DNA from 4 places in the Levilactobacillus zymae genome. Region 4 is predicted to be linked to each of the others. Evidence: predicted binding sites of a transcription regulator. Region 4 holds the regulator's gene; each other region holds the start of a gene.

Region 1 (4,162 bases), 610 kb from region 4:
TGAGTTGGCACTGGATTTTCTTTATTAACATTCCGATTGGGATTATTACGGTGTTGTTAATCTGGTTTTTCTTGGACGACAACTTCGAGCGTAAACCATTCACCATGGATTGGGGCGGGAGTCTCTGGCTGTCCGTGGGCTTATTAGCCCTGATGCTGACGTTCCAGCTCTTGGGAAACGGGCAGCTCAGCGTCGCCTGGGTCGTCGCCGGCTTGGTGGTCACGGTGCTCGCCTTCTGGCTGTTCTTGCGCCAGGAAAAGCGCACGGCCGACCCGTTGATCCCGTTAACCTTGTTTAAGAACCGGACCTTCGTGATTCAAAATCTGATTGCCGCGTTGGTGAGTGGGTTCTTGATGGGCTTTGAAGTCTATCTCCCAACCTGGACTCAGGGCTTGTTAGGTCTCTTGGCTTCTCAGGCCGGATTTGCCATCACGCCCAGTTCGTTGATGTGGATCGTGGGCTCGTTTATCGCCGGCCGCTTAATGCTCAAGCATACACCGTACCAAATTATCAATATCAGTCTGAGCTTCATTTTGGTGGGTGGCTTATTGATGGCCTTTGTACCGATGACCACGCCATTCTGGTGCTTCTTCGTGATTGCGGCCATCTGTGGGACCGGTTTTGGGATTACCATTACCACCACGACCGTGACCGTTCAGAGCCAGGTGCCGGTCGAAGACGTCGGGGTGGCCACCTCGTTTAACACCCTTTCGCGGACGCTGGGGCAGACCATCATGATCTCCGTCTTTGGGATCATCATGAATCTGGCCATGGCTCGCGGTGTGGCAACACACAAGGGAACCAGCCTGACCATGATGAATCAGCTGATCAACCCGCAGACCGCTAAAAGTTTACCGAGTGACCTGTTGCCCACACTTCACGGCATCCTGTATCAGGGATTGCACGTCATCTTTATCGCGGCCGTAATTTTGATTGTGATTTCCTTTATGGTCAACTTTTTGGATCGGAAGGGGACCCAACGGTTAACCGGCAAACAGGGGTAATTAGTCCCGTTTTAAGAAAAGTTACGCTATAATATAGTTTAAGGTTAGCGAGATAACGAGTGGAGGCGATCAAATGTTTGAAAGTAATCATGCGCGGTATGCGAGCTACGGAACCGTAGCCGTTCTGCCGGGTGAAATGATTGATGTGGTTTGGAAGATTATCGATCAGGATCTGCAAGGCCTGTTCCCGCTAGATAACTTACTCACGTTTAAACTCCACAACCATCAAGGGCACACGACCTTTGAGTACGTGCAAACGGACGAGCAGGCCCAACAGACCTTCGGGGCCGCCTTTGATACCGACTACGCCTATAGTTCGAACCTGCCGGAGACGGTCCTGGCTTACGACGATGGGGATAGTCAAATTATCTTATTACCCTCCGAAACGAATCAGAATTAAACGATAAAAAGCCACCGATTATCGGTGGCTTTTTGGTGTCCTCAATAAAAAACAACGACCGCACTAGGCACAGTCGTTGTCCATAAAAATTACGCGTTCACGCGGATGTCCTTCAACGCATCGTCGATCTGACCTAAGACGATGTCGATGTTTCCCGGCGTTTCCAAGTCGTACTTTTGTAAGTCGATCTTGATCTTAGGACTGACGTCGTAGTCGTCGTACCAACCCTTGTAGGCCGTCCACATCTTCTTGTAGTAGGCTTCCAATTCGGGATTGTTGTCGAATTGTTCGTAATCACGGCCCCGCTTCTTGATCCGGTGGAGGATCGTGTCAAAGTCGGCGTCGGCGTAAACCAACAAATCCGGTGCCTTTTTAGGCATTTCGTCCAGCTCGTTCATCATGTTGTCCAGAAGGTTTAAGTAGACTTCCAGTTCCGTATCCGTGATGTTCCCTTCAGCGTTGTTTTCACGCGTGAAGAGGGCATCTTCGTAGATTGAGCGGTCCAGGACGTTGTTATCGTCGGCCAACGCCCGCTTGATCATACTGAACCGCTTGTTGAGAAAGTAAATCTGCAGCAAGAAGCCGTATTGCTTCGGGTTCCGGTAGTAGAGTGGTAACACTGGGTTATCACCGACCGGTTCGAAAAATGCTTGTGTGTTCAAGTGTGCGGCAATTTTGCCTGTAAGGGTCGTCTTACCGACCCCAATCATTCCTGCTGTAATTATCACCATGATAGCCCCTCTTTTATAGAAAATACAAGATATAGTGTACCACAAAAATTACCAATACCACATCTACTTGCGAGAAATTTCCGGTCCACTTTGGCGAGTTTGGGCATTGTTGTATAATGGAAGTGTTGGTAATAGTGGATTTGGAGGGATTAACAGAATGACGCAAGCAGTCGTATTTTTTGATTTAGACGGGACGCTCTTCGATAACGCCAAGAATGTGTTACCCGAAAGCATTGCCGCGATTCAGAAATTAAAAAGCCACGACGGGCTACCGGTAATTGCGACCGGTCGCAACATTTTTGAAATTCAGGACGTGTTGGACGCCACGGGAATCGATGCCGTGGTCAGCGCCAACGGTAGTTACGTTCAGTATCAGGGGCAGCGACTCTCGGCCGCGGTGATTGAGCCAACCGTGTTAACGGCGGTCACCCAGTTCGCCGCACAGCAGGGCGACCCGGTGGGCTACTTTAACAACCGGGGCTTTCGGCTGAGTCAGGCGACACCGGACACCCGGGATAATTTTCAGCTTTTGCGGCTCCACGCTGTGGTGGACCCAGACTGGTACCGTACGCAGCCCATCAACTTCTTAAACGTGTTTAACCGCGATAAGTTAAAATTGTATCAGGACCGGTTTGCCGGTCAGCTCAACTTTGTGCGCAATAACCCGCGCGCGTTGGATACCATGGTCACGGGCGTCAGCAAGCAAACCGGGATTCGAACGTTCCTACAAGCGGCTCACCTGGAAACGGCGCGGACCTATGCCTTCGGGGATGGGTTTAACGACCTGCAGATGTTTGACGAAGTGGATGTGCCAATTGCCATGGAAAACGGGGTGCCGGCGGCCAAGGCCCAAGCGGCTTACGTGACCACTACCAACCAGACGGACGGAATCGTTCGGGGACTCAAGCACTTTAACCTCATTGATTAAAGATTAAAAGTAATGAGATTCAGCGGGCCTGCATTAAGACTACTGGTTCACCCTCGGTTCTTAACCGGGTTACAATCAGATTTGTAGCCACGGTGCCGAAAATGATACTTTAAGGCCTAAAATGGCCCTTACTCCCAGTACAGGAATAAGGGCCATTTTTGCGTTCATGCTCACCAATTAAGCGGCCATGGGCCTAATTGAACGATGTGCCGTTCAGGGATTAGGCCAGGTGCTTTTCGATGTTGGCTAAGGTTACCAGTGAGGTGTCGGCGAAGACCATATCGGCAGCTCCCAGTTCGGTTGCATCACCGATTCCTAGTGAGGTCTCACCGGCGGCGTTGATGGCTTGAACCCCAGCGGCGGCGTCTTCCAAGCCCACACATTGTGCGGGATCCAGATTTAGGAGTTGGGCACCCTTGGTGTAGATCTCGGGATCCGGTTTGCCGTGCTTAAGGCTGGCTGGGTCGACGATTTCGGGGAAGTAATCGGTTAATTCCAACTTAGCCAAGACGCGCGGGGCGTTCTTGGAAGCGGAAGCCAGGGACAATAGGTAGCCCTTAGCGCGAATATCGTCGAGGAAGGCCTTCATCCCGGGAAGGATATTCGCGGGCGTCATCTTATCGACCTCGGCCACGTAGTTGGTGTTTTTCTTGGCGGCCAATGCCACTTTTTGGTCGGCCGTATAGTCGTTTTCTTTCCCGCCGGCCTTTAAGATCATCTCCAGCGAGTCCATCCGGCTAATTCCCTTCAGTCCGTCCGCTAGTTCCTTGGACCACGCCACACCTAAATAGTCAGCGAGTTGGTGCCAAGCGGTGCCGTGTAAGACGGACGTGTCGGTGATAACGCCGTCGAGGTCGAAAACGAAGCCCTTGATGTCTGCAAATTTGGTCATAATGAACACTCCTTAAAAAAAGTTAGTAGGTAAGTGTAACGGGTTGATGAGCGGTCAGCGCAACCGGTTGGTGCTTGAATTCGATGGTACTATCCTGATCTGCGGTAATCTGAATTTGATGGTGATCGATGGTGAGGTCATAGGTGACGTGACGCACGGTCTGGCGGAAACGTACAGCTTGCCAGGCTTGAGGCAAGTGCGGCGCAA
Region 2 (4,162 bases), 880 kb from region 4:
CGATCTCGTCGGACACGGCGTTCCAGTTAATCGCTTCGTAGTTACCGTCTTGATTCATTGCTGCCATAGTTTGCACTCCTTTACCGTCCTAGATAACACAACTTTCACATTGGTTGGCGCCGACTTCGTTATTGTCGTCGGTAAACGTCCGCACGTAGTAGATCGACTTGATGCCCTTACGGTAAGCGTAGTTCCGCAGGATACTGAGGTCCCGCGTGGTCATCTTGTCGGTCCGGCCGTTCTTCCATTCGTACAGGCCGGCGGGAATCGTGGACCGCATAAATAGCGTGAGGCTCATCCCTTGGTCCACGTGCTTTTGAGCGGCCGCGTAGACGTCGATGACCCGGCGCATGTCGGTATCGTAGGCTGACTTGTAGTACGGCATGGTGTCGTTACTCAGGTACGGTGCCGGGTAGTAGATCTTCCCAATCTTCTTTTCCTGACGTTCCTCGATCCGGTTGATGATCGGGTGCAGGCTGGCCGTGGTGTCGTTGATGTAAGAAATCGACCCGTTGGGAGCGACGGCCATGCGGTTCTGGTGGTATAACCCGTCACGCATGACGTCGGCCTTGAGTTGAGCCCAGTCTTCAGGCGACGGTAACCAAACGTCACTAAAGAGGCCTTGCACCTTGGCGTTATCCGGTCGCCAATCGTGTTCCGTGTAGCGATCGAAGTAGGAGCCGTCGGCGTATTTGCTGGCTTCGAAGTTGTGGAAGGTTTCGTGCCGTTCCTTGGCAATCTGGTTGGAGGCCTTTAACGTCCAGTAGTTCAGTAACATGAAGTAGACACTGGTAAAGTCGATACTGTCCTTGGAACCATACATCATGTGGTTCTTGGCGAAGTAACTGTGCAGTCCCATAGCACCCAGGCCAATGGTGTGGGCTAACCGGTTACCGTGTTGGATGGACGGGACCACGTCGATGTCGGAGTGGTCGGTCACGAAGGTCAGTGCCCGGACCATGGTTTCCACGGAGTGCCCGAAGTCGGGGGAGGCCATCAGGTTAACGATGTTGGTCGACCCCAGGTTGCAGGAAATATCCGTCCCCAGTTTTTCGTATTCTTGCTTGTTGTCGTAGGTGGTTGGTGTTTGGACCTGCATAATTTCGGAACACAGGTTACTCATCACGATGCGGCCCTGGATGGGGTTTTCGCGGTTAGCCGTGTCGATGTTAACGATGTAGGGGTAACCGGATTCTTGCTGCAGTTTACCGATTTCCGTTTCCAGTTCCCGGGCCTTCAGCCGCTTCTTGCGAATGTCCGGGTTGGCGACCATCTTATCGTATTCGGCGGTGATGTCCACGTAGGAGAATGGTTTGCCGTAGATCCGTTCGACGTCGTACGGGCTGAAGAGGTACATGTCGGCGTCTTGTTCACAGAGTTGGTAGAACTTGTCGGGGACCGTGACCCCGAGTGACAAGGTCTTCAACCGGATCTTTTCGTCGGCGTTTTCTTTCTTAGCGCCCAAAAAGGCGATGATGTCGGGATGGAAGACGCTCAGGTAGACCACACCGGCCCCTTGGCGTTGTCCAAGTTGGTTAGAGTAGGAGAAGCTGTCTTCGAGGAGCTTCATGACGGGCACGACCCCGGAAGCGGCCCCTTCGATGTGCTTGATCGGGTCACCGGCCCCCCGCAGATTGGACAGGCTGATGCCGACCCCACCACCGATACGGGACAGTTGCAGCGCGGAGTTGATGGTCCGCCCGATGGTGTTCATGTCGTCGGTGGATTGAATCAGAAAACAGGAGACCAGTTCCCCACGCCGGGCCCGGCCAGCGTTTAAGAAGCTAGGGGTGGCCGGTTGGTAACGTTGGTGAACAATTTCGTCGGCCAAGTCGTGGGCCAACTGTTGGTCGCCACCGGCAAAGTCGAGGGCGTTCATCGCCACGCGGTCGATGAAGTTTTCCAGGTAGTAGGCGTTGTCATCGGTCTTTAAGGCGTATTGCGCGTAGAATTTGTACGCGGCCATAAAGGACTTGAAGTGGAAGTTTTGAGCCTTCAGGTAGGCGTAGAGGTCTTCGATGAAGCTCAACGGGTACTGGTTGATGACTTGCGGTTCCACGTAGTTCCCGGCGATCAGGTAGTCGAACCGGTCCTTTAAGGACGCGAAGGTCTTGGTGTTGGGTGCCACGTTTTCTTTGAGGAAGGCCTGTAAAGCTTCCTGGTCCTTGTTCAACGGAATCTGGCCATCCACGGGGATGTTGATCTCGTTATTTAAATCGTAATAAGTGACGTCTTTGAGGTTCTTGAGGCTCATAAGCACGCTCTTCCTTTCTCACACCGAATTTTAGTCAAAATAAAAGCGACGTCAGCCGAAACGACGTCGCCAAGACGGGGTTGTCGGAACGTTAATTAACCCGCAATTTGTTGCAGTTGGTCAGGCCGGAAACCAAAAAAGGCCTTGTGACCGGGTGCTTCCACGACCGGTAGAGATTGAAATCCCTGTGCCTTTAAGTAGGTGACATATTCGGGATTTTGGTTAATATTACGTTCTTCAAAGGCCACGTTGTGTTCGGTAAGGAAACGCTTGGTCATTTTGCATTGCATACAGTTGTTCTTGGAATAAATCGTTACTTTCATGGTTGCCACATCCTCTAAAATTTGTTTCTAATGTGTTTAGTGTACACCAGATTGGCGAAATTTCAATCGAAAAAAGCACCATATTTAGTGGTTGAAGGATACAATAACTACTAAATATAGTGCTCAGCGCGTTAATTTTATTTTATTGCCCACCAGTCCAAAAACTACGGTAAAATAAACCTAAAAGGTGGTCGAGAAAATGACTAATCACTATTATACACAAAATCCGGATGTTGTACACGAAGAACGCCACTGGCCGTTCACCCTATTAGGTAACGAATTGTTGTTTACCACCGACAACGGGGTCTTCTCAAAATCCCGCGTGGATTACGGCTCACGAGTTTTACTCGATGCGTTTAACGCCGACAAGACCCCGGCCGGTGCTTGGTTGGATCTGGGCTGTGGGTACGGTCCGATTGGCCTGGCCCTAGCCAAGAAATACCCGGACCGGCAGGTGACACTGGCCGACGTCAACGAACTGGCGTTGTCGTTGGCGCACCAAAACGCAACGGCGAACCAGATTACTAACGCTCGGATCATCGAATCCGACCGGTATGCGGCTTTAGGTGCCGCCAAGTATGCGGCCATTTTGACCAACCCACCGGTGCGAGCGGGGAAGGAAGTGGTCACCAGCATGTTAACCGGGGCCGCCCAACACCTGTTGCCGGGGGGCACGCTGACCGTGGTGCTCCAGAAGAAACAGGGAGCCCCGTCGGCTAAGAAGCACATGACCGAAACGTTTGGTAACTGTCAGATCCTCAAGAAGGACAAAGGGTATTACATCTTGGAAAGTACGCAAAACTAACCTAGGACGAGGAGGTGGGCACGAATGCGTCAGATAACTTATTCTGCCGAACAACGGCACTACATGGAAGAAGCGTTATTCGAAGCCGACCGCGCGGCTTGGATTGGGGAAGTGCCAATTGGTGCGGTGATCGTCCACGAGGGACGGATCATCGGTCGGGGGCACAACCTCCGTGAACACGCCAACGATGCGACTTTACACGCCGAGATTCGCGCCATCGAAGAGGCCTGTGCGACCTTAGGGAGTTGGCGGTTGGAAGATTGCCAACTCTACGTGACCATCGAGCCGTGTTTGATGTGTAGTGGGGCGATTATTAACTCCCGGATTCCCACGGTGTTTTACGGCGCCCGTGACCCCAAGGCGGGGGCGGTGGATAGTCTGTACAACACGCTGACGGATTCGCGGTTGAACCACACGGTCACGGTCTACGAGGGCTTAATGGCGAAGGCGGCCGGTGAACGACTGGTGACCTTTTTCAAGGAAGCTCGGCGCCGGCAAAAGGCGGCCAAGCAGGCCCGCAAAGCGGCGGCTGAAAAGTCGCTAGACAGTCTTTCCGAATCATGATACACTAGTATTTGCCGTTAAGGCCTTGAAGCAAGGGTGGGCTCACGAATCGTGTCAGGTCCGGAAGGAAGCAGCACTAAGTCTGTTTCACTTTGTGCTTCAAGTTATTGAGCCATTAAGCACGTCCGTTTCCGAGAGGGAATGGACGTTTTTTATATTATAAGAGTGCGTCCAGGGGCGGTCAGCGGGTGAGCATTAACGCCATTGTGGTGATTA
Region 3 (4,162 bases), 220 kb from region 4:
CGCCTCTAATTCGTTCCAAGAATCTTCTGGCTCACAGAACTTAACCATTTCCACCTTATTAAACTGGTGTAACCGAATTAAGCCCCGAGTATCGCGCCCCGCACTCCCTGCTTCAGAGCGAAAGGCTGGCGTTAAGGCCGTAAACCATACCGGTAATTTCTCAGCCGGGATGACTTCATTACGGTAATAGTTGACTAAGGGCACTTCGGCCGTAGGGATTAACGTCATGTGCTGACCCTCTAAGGAGTAGACATCTTCTTTAAACTTCGGGAACTGGCCCGTTCCGTACATGGACGCATCGTTGACGATGTACGGTGGCAAGACTTCCTTGAAGCCCGCCTTCGTATTTTCGTCTAAAAAGAAGTTGTAGACGGCCCGTTCCAAGTGGGCACCCGCCCCCAGGTAGTACAGGTACCGGCTACCAGAGACCTTCGCACCACGTTCAAAGTCCAAAATATCGAGATTTTCCCCGATTTCATAGTGGGCCTTGGGGGTAAAGTCCATATTAGGTTTCTCGCCCCATTTGCGGATCTCAACACTGCCGGTTTCATCTAAGCCCACCGGAACGTTATCGTTAGGAATGTTCGGCAGGTGTGCCGCTGCATCTTGGACCTGGGCCTTTAAGGTATCGAGTTCCGCATCGGCCGCCTTGATTGCGGCGCTAACTTGCCGCATTTCGGTAATCTGATCATCGGCGTTTTGTTTTTGCCGTTTCATCTTCGAGATTTCATCCGACACCGTGTTACGTTGGGCCTTCATGGTTTCCGTCTTGGTAATGAGTTCCCGTCGCTTAGCATCCATGGCTGAAAGGGCATCAATATCGGCTGGATCCACCCCCCGAGTGGCCAACTTTTCCTTTACAAAATCAGTTTCTTGCCGAATCAACTTTAAATCTAACATTGTCATTACTCCCTTCAACTAGTCCCTAACCGCAAAAAAGGCCTCCGTCACATGGGACGAAGACCTTCGCGGTACCACCCAAGTTCATCGCTAGTGTGCCTAGCGATACCCTTGAACATGATAACGGTTTGCACCGTGCAGCATTACCTGCCCACTTCTTTCGTGCTGGAATCATTCGACGTAGCGGTTCACAGCTAACCCCGCTTCTCTGGCCGTCTACTTATTAGGCACTGACGTGTTTGAAATTATGCTTATCATACCCTACTTTACGCCTAGAAACAAGTCCTAGAGGGACGCGATCTTTTCATCAATGAGGGCTAAAACCTTTTGCCGGGCCACTGGATCTTCCACGAAGTCCAAGTCATCCCCGTTAATTTGCATCTTCGGTGATTTATCGTAATTGGCGTACCAAGCCGTGTACCGTTGGTCAAGTTCCTTGTAGTAATTGTATAGGCTCGGGTCGGTATCAATTTGTTCGTAAGACCGTCCCCGTTTCTTGATCCGTTGCAGCATCGTATCAAAGGAAATGTTAATGTGAATTAACAGGTCCGGGTTCTTCTGGTAAGTGGCTTCCGGCAGCTCTTGCATCATGTTCTGCAACAGCGAATCGTAGATGTCAACTTCCGTGTTCGTCGCCCGACCCAAGTCGGCGTTCAAATGAAACAGCAGCGAATCCTCAAAGATTGAACGATCCATCACGCTTTCCTGGTCCGCGTTGGCGGCCTTAATGCTGTCTAGCCGCTTGTTCAAGAAGTAAATCTGCAGTAAGAAGGCATACTTCTGGGGATCCTTATAGAATAGCGGTAAAATTTTGTTGTCATCTACCGATTCATAAAACGCTGGTTTGTTTAAATGTTTAGCCAATAAGTTCGCTAGGCTCGTTTTGCCAGCCCCAATAGTTCCCGATAATACAAGCATGCAATATCTCTCCTTTATTTCCGTAACCATTCCCCCCGGAATCTTCCGGGCGCAAAAACAACACTACATATTGTACCAACCTGATTTTGAAAAGACAATATATCGTGGTAATTTTTTAGGGCCAATTCCATCACTTTGGCTAAAGGCCCCCATAAAAAGGTGACCGTATCGGCCTTACGGCTAATACGGTCACCCGATTTTAATTTAATTGAATTAGTCCTTTTCGGCAGCGGCGTTATTCTTTAACGTCCCATCCTTGTGGACTGGTGCCACGTCAACTTCGTCTAACGGAATCAACTTGGTATGATTCTTAATCTTGTAACCAATGTAGAGGATTAAGACCAGTGGCACCCCAATGTAGGTGACCAATACTTGTTCCCAGTTACCCGAGAAGAAGGATTGTGGATCTTGACCCACGATGACGGCGACACAGAGAATTAATGCCAGCAGCGGCCCAATTGGGAACCACTTAGCGTGATACTTCAATTCAGACAGCTGATGTCCCTGCTTGATAAAGGCGCGCCGGAAGCGGAAGTGCGATAACGCAATTCCGAACCAAGCGATGAACCCGGTCAACCCACTAGCGGCGACCAGCCACATATAAATCTTTGGCCCCGCAATACTACTGATGAAGGTCAAGGCAGCGACCAACGTCGTCATCAGTAAGGCCGGATAAGGAATCCCATTCTTACCGGTCCGTCCCAAGAATTGTGGTGCATAACCTTCCTTGGACAAGGAGTACAACATTCGCGTTGACGCGTACATTCCGGAGTTAGCAGCGGAAATAACGGACGTCAAGATCACAGCGTTCATGACACTCGCAGCGGCAGCCAAACCAGCCCGACGAAAGACTAACGTAAAGGGACTGATGGCCACGTCACTCGCAGAAGAGCCCAGTAAATCATGACTCGTGTAAGGTAAGACAGCGGCAATCACAAAGATAGCTAAAACGTAGAATAAAATAATCCGCCAGAACACTTGATTAATCGCCTTAGGCACACTGTGCGAAGGATCTTCCGATTCCCCGGCAGTGATCCCAACCAATTCCGTTCCTTGGAACGAGAACCCGGCGACCACGAAGACACTTAGAATGGCGGGAAAACCACCAACGAACGGTGCCTGCTTGTAAGTGAAGTTGCTCAGACCAGGTCCGTGACCACCCATGATGCCCACGATGGTTAGTAACCCAACGGCTAAGAAGACGAAGATGGTAACCACCTTAATTAACGACATCCAAAATTCGGTTTCCCCGAAGGCTTGCACGGATAACGCGTTAATGACAAAGATAATGACTAACGCCACCAAGCTCCAGGTCCACCCGGGAATATTGGGTAACCAGAACTTCATGACTAACGCCGCGGTTGAAATATCTACCGCTACGGTAATGGCCCAGTTGAACCAGTAGTTCCACCCCATGGCGAACCCCAGAGCTGGATCAACATACTTAGCAGAATAAGCAGCAAACGAACCGGAGATTGGCATGTTCGTGGCCATTTCTCCTAGACTGGTCATTAAAAAGTACACCATTAATCCCATTGCAATGTAGGCAACTAATGCGCCACCAGGACCGGCTGTCGAGATGGCAGACCCGCTGGCAACAAAGAGCCCTGTTCCAATACATCCACCCAACGCAATCATTGACACGTGTCGCGTCTTGAGTCCCCGCTTTACCGAATCCGAAGACTTACTCGTTGTTGCGTTTGTCATACTCTGTTCCATATAATTCCTCCTTCTGGTTCATAGAAGGACCTTCTCGAAGCGACCTAGGAAACCCAAAATTCCCTTCAATTCAAACTCCCAAGAATCATGGTCATTAGCGCCCAAGTCTGTATCGTTGAAAGCACCCCGCAATCTGGTTACAACTGCGACAGTCCCTGATCTATTAGATCAGGACCCAACCTAAACCGTGGTCGACGATTCAGATTTCGGCGATTGCCCCTTTTACCTTCCTTCATCAATGTCGCCCATCTCTGGAAGATGACTCATGTTGATCGCACCTCTTCTTTTCGACACTTCGTAGTATAGACATCTTAAGATTGCATTGCAAGACTAAAAATTAACCATCATGATGATCATAAATCATAGCGGTAGAGGAGGTGACGCTCTAACGCCATTGTAGCGGGATTAGGTACGACCAACTGGTCATCAATTAGTTCGAATGATAAGTGACTTAAAACGTTCTGCGAGCGTTGATTCGTGGCCAAGCTGGTGGCCCACAAAGTTTTAATGGGACTGTGCGCTTGTACCAAAACGGCCAACAGTCCCCGTAACGCTTCTGGCATATAGCCGTGCCCCCAGAGAGTTGGCGTCAAAAAGTAGCCCAGATCGACAGCCGTCACGTCTA
Region 4 (4,162 bases):
ACCCATCGGCGGCCAATTGGTTGGCAACCGCCGCTAGTAAGTAAGTTTTCCCGACGCCAAAACTCCCCGACAGGTACAGGGCCTGGTGGCGATGGTGGGGACTGTTCTCGTAATTATCGATAAACTCCGTCGCTGCCATTAAGGCTTCCATACGGTTGTTATCGTTATCGAAATTATCCAGCTCCGCATTACGGATATCTTTCGGCATCGCAATGGCCCGCACACGGCGTTGTAACTGCTGCTGCGCCTGTTTTTCCATGGTTGCTGCCGTCGGGACGTAGGCGACGTCGAGCAGATGGTTGGCAACAATCAACCGGGGTTCGTACCCCGTGGCAAAGGTCTGACCACCCTGCCGCACTTTATCGCGTTCCGTGACAAACTCGTAGATTTTTGAAGCCGAACGGACCAAAACGTCCTCCGCAAGGTCGGCCTGGTTAGCCTGAATAAAAGCCGTGACCTCCGGATCGGCAAACGCCTGGTCCATCAACTGCCGGTAATTACGATTCAAATGGCGCTTACTCATCATGTCTTGCATCGTTTTGCTGATATCTTCCATCAGGATTCCTCCTTTCCTTCACGCCGCTGTTTAAACCGGGCAATCCGGTCGGCGAGTTCTTGCTTCTGTTGGGCCGTATACTGGGCTGGTTTGCCCGTCGGTACCGGATTGTCCTTCGTCGGTTTTTTCGCCCAATCCGGCAACGTTTCCTTAACCGTCGGGGTCCCGCGCCGACTGCCCGTCCGGCGGGATTTAGGCTGTTGCGCCGCCCTCTGTCGGTCACGGATCTTGTCAATGGCCTGCGTGGGCGTCTGAATTCCCGCCTTACTCCAATCGTTTGCGATGGTATCCAAAAGATTCTTATTCAGCGTAGCCCGGTCCTCGTCGACCAACACGTGGTAAATCATCAGGTTAAGTACGCTGGTGGGAAATAATTGTCGACTCACTAGGTCCCGCACGATGCGCTGCTCGCCATCGGTAATAAAGCCCCCGGTCTGCTTCTTAATCGCTTGTAAAAAATTGACGGGGGGTGTGGCCGTGGCTACCTGAATCAACGCCTGCTGGGCGGACGTCGTGGTGGTCGCGGCTGCCGGCGGTGTCACAGCCGCCTTAACGGTTTGCCCACGGTGAGCTTGTCCAAACTGCTGGGCAATTAAGCGTTTGAATTGTTCCGCGTCAAATTGGTTGGTCGCCAGATTAGTCGCTTCTCCAATAAACCGTGCCATGGTGGGTTCATCGATCCCGTAAGTGGCGTGTTCCGTTAAAAATAACGCTCGGTGAGTCTGTAAGGCCCGCGTATCCACGTACGAATGTTCGAGAATTTGGCCCAGCAATTGCCAATCAAAGTCCGTGGCCACGTCCCCCAGTTGTGGGGTCGCGGGTGTGGCCTGAAAGTGTTGGCGACTACTCGTCACCGCAGCGGGTAGCTGTTTGAGCTCTCCCCCCACTACCTGAAACACGTCCAAAAAGGTCTTGGTGATATCTTGACCGGAAGTTGGCGCACTGGCTAGGGTGTTTTGGGTCACCAACTCCCGGTAAAAGTCCTCCCCCACGGCGTCTAAGAGTTGCACGCTTAACAAATCGTCGTTAAAAAAGGCCGTCGGTAACAACGGGGCGTGCAGCGTATAGGTAAACGTGGTGAGCTCATCTACCCGGTCGACCGTGGTGGTCAGTAAGCCCGTGGCCTCCAAGCGAATTCGAGCATCATAAAAGTGCGCCAAGTCCACGCCCAACGTCGCTAACAAGACCGCGTGGCGGTGGAGGTGCTCCCGTTGGGGTAACCAAAAGAGACCGCTAAACGCTCCAGCGGCCAGCGGTCCAATCACGGGTTGATACAGCTGACTTAACGTCTGCCAGCTTTGTTCCGTTAGGCGATCGGCTAAGCGAACCACGAAGCCCGTTTTGGGACTTAATTGGTGCCAAGAATCCTCCATTGCCTACTTCGCCTCACTTTGCCCCTTTTGGTGATGATTTTGATCTGCTTTCAGTTTGTCCTTATCCAAAATATCCTTCAATTCGTTGAAGAACACCCCGGTATCCTTGAATTGCCGGTAAACACTAGCAAACCGGATATAGGCGATTTCATCCACGTCGACCAGCCGGTTCATGACGTACTCGCCAATCACCTGACTTGAAATCTCGTTAACGCCTAGTGCTCTAATCTTGTTTTCCACTTCGTCGACGATGGCGGTCATGGCGTCCATGCCCACCGGTCGTTTTTCAGCCGAACGGATAATGCCCCGTAGGATCTTTTCGCGGTTAAACTCTTCGCGCGTCCCGTTTTTCTTAATCACAAGTAACGGGGTAACTTCCACGCGTTCGAACGTCGTGAACCGAAAGCCGCAGCTCTCGCACTCCCGACGGCGACGAATCACCCGGCCGTCGTCGGTGGGACGACTATCTACGACCCGGGAGCCATTGTGATGACAGTGCGGACACTGCATAATTGGTCACCTCATTTTACTTTAAGTGTACTGGTTAAAATTTATTCGCGTCAAGCCATTTTACCACTTGTTGGTGCGTTTGGGTAATGTCCCCGCGATTATCAATCACCGTGTCCGCCGCCGCCACCTTCCGGGCAAGCGGCCATTGCCGGTCAATGCGGGCTTGCGCTTCGGCCGCCGACAACCCATTACGGGCCATCAGGCGTTGCTTTTGTTGCGCGGGCGTGGCCACGACCACCATGATTTGATCGACCCAGTCTTGCAGATACCCCACCTCAAATAGGGTCGGCGCGTCGACCACCACTAACGGGGCTTCGCGCCGACGGTACTCGGCCAGTTGACGGCGAATCTCGGCTTGGATCCGCGGCGTGGTGATCGCCGTAAGCCGGGCTAACTGGGCCGGATCGCTAAAGACCAACCGGCCCAACTTGTGCCGATCTAACGTCCCATCGGCCTGGAGATAGTCGTCGCCAAAGGCCGCTGCAATCTCTTCTAGCCCCAACGTCCCGGGGGCTTCCACGTCGCGAGCAATCAGGTCCGCATCGATAATGGGAATGCCGGCTTGTTTCAGCCAGGCACTCACAGTCGACTTTCCGGTGGCAATCCCACCGGTCAATCCCCAGACTCTAGTCATCGTCAAACATCCCCTCGGCCGATGGTGGTAAGGGCTGGCAGTGCGGGCAATAGTGCGTCCCTCGCTGGGCAACCTTGATTTTCACGATTTCGGTGCCACACCGATCGCAGGGTTCGCCCTCCCGACCATAGACGTGCAGATCGTTTTGGAACTGTCCGGCTTCCCCGAAAGCCGTCGAGAAGGAGTGCACGGTGGTACCGTGCCCGGCAATGGCCTTCTTGATTTCGGCGATGATGGCCTGTCGCAACGTTTCCAGTTGGTCGGTCGTGACCGTGTCCACCGGGGTCAGCGGATTAATCTTGGCTAACCAGAGCACTTCATCGGCGTAGATGTTGCCCAACCCCGCAATGCGCGACTGGTCCAACAAGAACGGCTTGATGATCTTATGCGACTTGCCGAAGATCTTTTGCATGTAGGCTAACGTCAAGGTATCGGCCGTGGGCTCGGGGCCCATCTTGGCTAACGACGGCAGCGCTTCGGCCTCCGTGCCGGTCTTGACTAACCGCATCCGGCCGAATTTGCGGGTGTCCGTGTAGCGCAGCTCCCGCTGGTCGGTCAGGTGAAAGATCACGTGGGTGTGCTTGGTCACGGGACTACCCTCGGGTTGGACGTCGTACTTGCCCTCCATCCGTAGGTGCGACACCATGGTCAACTCACCGCTGAACCGAAACAGCAGGTACTTGCCCCGCCGGTCAATTTTTTCAATTTGGCGACCGATCAGCTCGGCCGTAAAAACTTCCGGCTCGGGCGTGACCATCTTGGGGTAAAGAACCTCGACGTGGTCAATGGTGGCGCCAGCGACCAACTGGGTCAGCCCGCGCCGAACCGTTTCAACTTCTGGTAATTCTGGCATACGTTTTCCTTCTTTCCGCCTACTTCACGTCGTACCAGGTCGGCCCATAGTGGCTGTCGACCTTCAACGGAATCTCCAGTTGCACGGCCGAATCCATGATCTTCGGAACCAGCTTTTCCAGCGTCGCCATTTCCTCGGCAGGGGCCTCGAAGATCAGTTCATCGTGGACCTGTAAGAGCATCGTGGCCTGAAGATCCTTGATGGCGTCTTCCATTCGGATCATCGCAATTTTGATG

What was found. Region 4 encodes NrdR, which represses ribonucleotide reductase genes. Its sites were predicted from a motif close to ACACNATATATNGTGT; they were not measured.
Region 1: the regulator NrdR is predicted to act here: its motif matches at 2,158-2,173, upstream of RI501_RS05635 (deoxynucleoside kinase).
Region 2: the regulator NrdR is predicted to act here: its motif matches at 2,653-2,668, upstream of nrdH (glutaredoxin-like protein NrdH).
Region 3: the regulator NrdR is predicted to act here: its motif matches at 1,879-1,894, upstream of RI501_RS09835 (deoxynucleoside kinase).

What each region holds. Positions count from the first base shown of each region.
Region 1 covers NZ_JAVLAS010000001.1:1,237,278-1,241,439, forward strand. Annotated here, with positions in the region: gene RI501_RS05625 (MDR family MFS transporter) at 1-1,004, shown strand, start outside; gene RI501_RS05630 (DUF960 domain-containing protein) at 1,078-1,404, shown strand; gene RI501_RS05635 (deoxynucleoside kinase) at 1,494-2,135, opposite strand; gene RI501_RS05640 (Cof-type HAD-IIB family hydrolase) at 2,293-3,063, shown strand; gene pgmB (beta-phosphoglucomutase) at 3,284-3,955, opposite strand; gene RI501_RS05650 (glycoside hydrolase family 65 protein) at 3,978-4,162, opposite strand, start outside.
Region 2 covers NZ_JAVLAS010000001.1:961,911-966,072, forward strand. Annotated here, with positions in the region: gene nrdF (class 1b ribonucleoside-diphosphate reductase subunit beta) at 1-58, opposite strand, end outside; gene nrdE (class 1b ribonucleoside-diphosphate reductase subunit alpha) at 89-2,254, opposite strand; gene nrdH (glutaredoxin-like protein NrdH) at 2,350-2,577, opposite strand; gene RI501_RS04325 (class I SAM-dependent methyltransferase) at 2,777-3,382, shown strand; gene tadA (tRNA adenosine(34) deaminase TadA) at 3,407-3,946, shown strand; RNA gene ffs (signal recognition particle sRNA small type) at 3,969-4,055, shown strand.
Region 3 covers NZ_JAVLAS010000001.1:2,060,943-2,065,104, forward strand. Annotated here, with positions in the region: gene serS (serine--tRNA ligase) at 1-900, opposite strand, end outside; gene RI501_RS09835 (deoxynucleoside kinase) at 1,186-1,818, opposite strand; gene RI501_RS09840 (amino acid permease) at 2,032-3,537, opposite strand; lysine riboswitch at 3,649-3,828, opposite strand; gene RI501_RS09845 (GNAT family N-acetyltransferase) at 3,891-4,162, opposite strand, start outside.
Region 4 covers NZ_JAVLAS010000001.1:1,845,032-1,849,193, forward strand. Annotated here, with positions in the region: gene dnaI (primosomal protein DnaI) at 1-556, opposite strand, end outside; gene RI501_RS08640 (replication initiation and membrane attachment family protein) at 556-1,929, opposite strand; gene nrdR (transcriptional regulator NrdR) at 1,933-2,439, opposite strand; gene coaE (dephospho-CoA kinase) at 2,474-3,073, opposite strand; gene mutM (bifunctional DNA-formamidopyrimidine glycosylase/DNA-(apurinic or apyrimidinic site) lyase) at 3,066-3,926, opposite strand; gene polA (DNA polymerase I) at 3,946-4,162, opposite strand, start outside.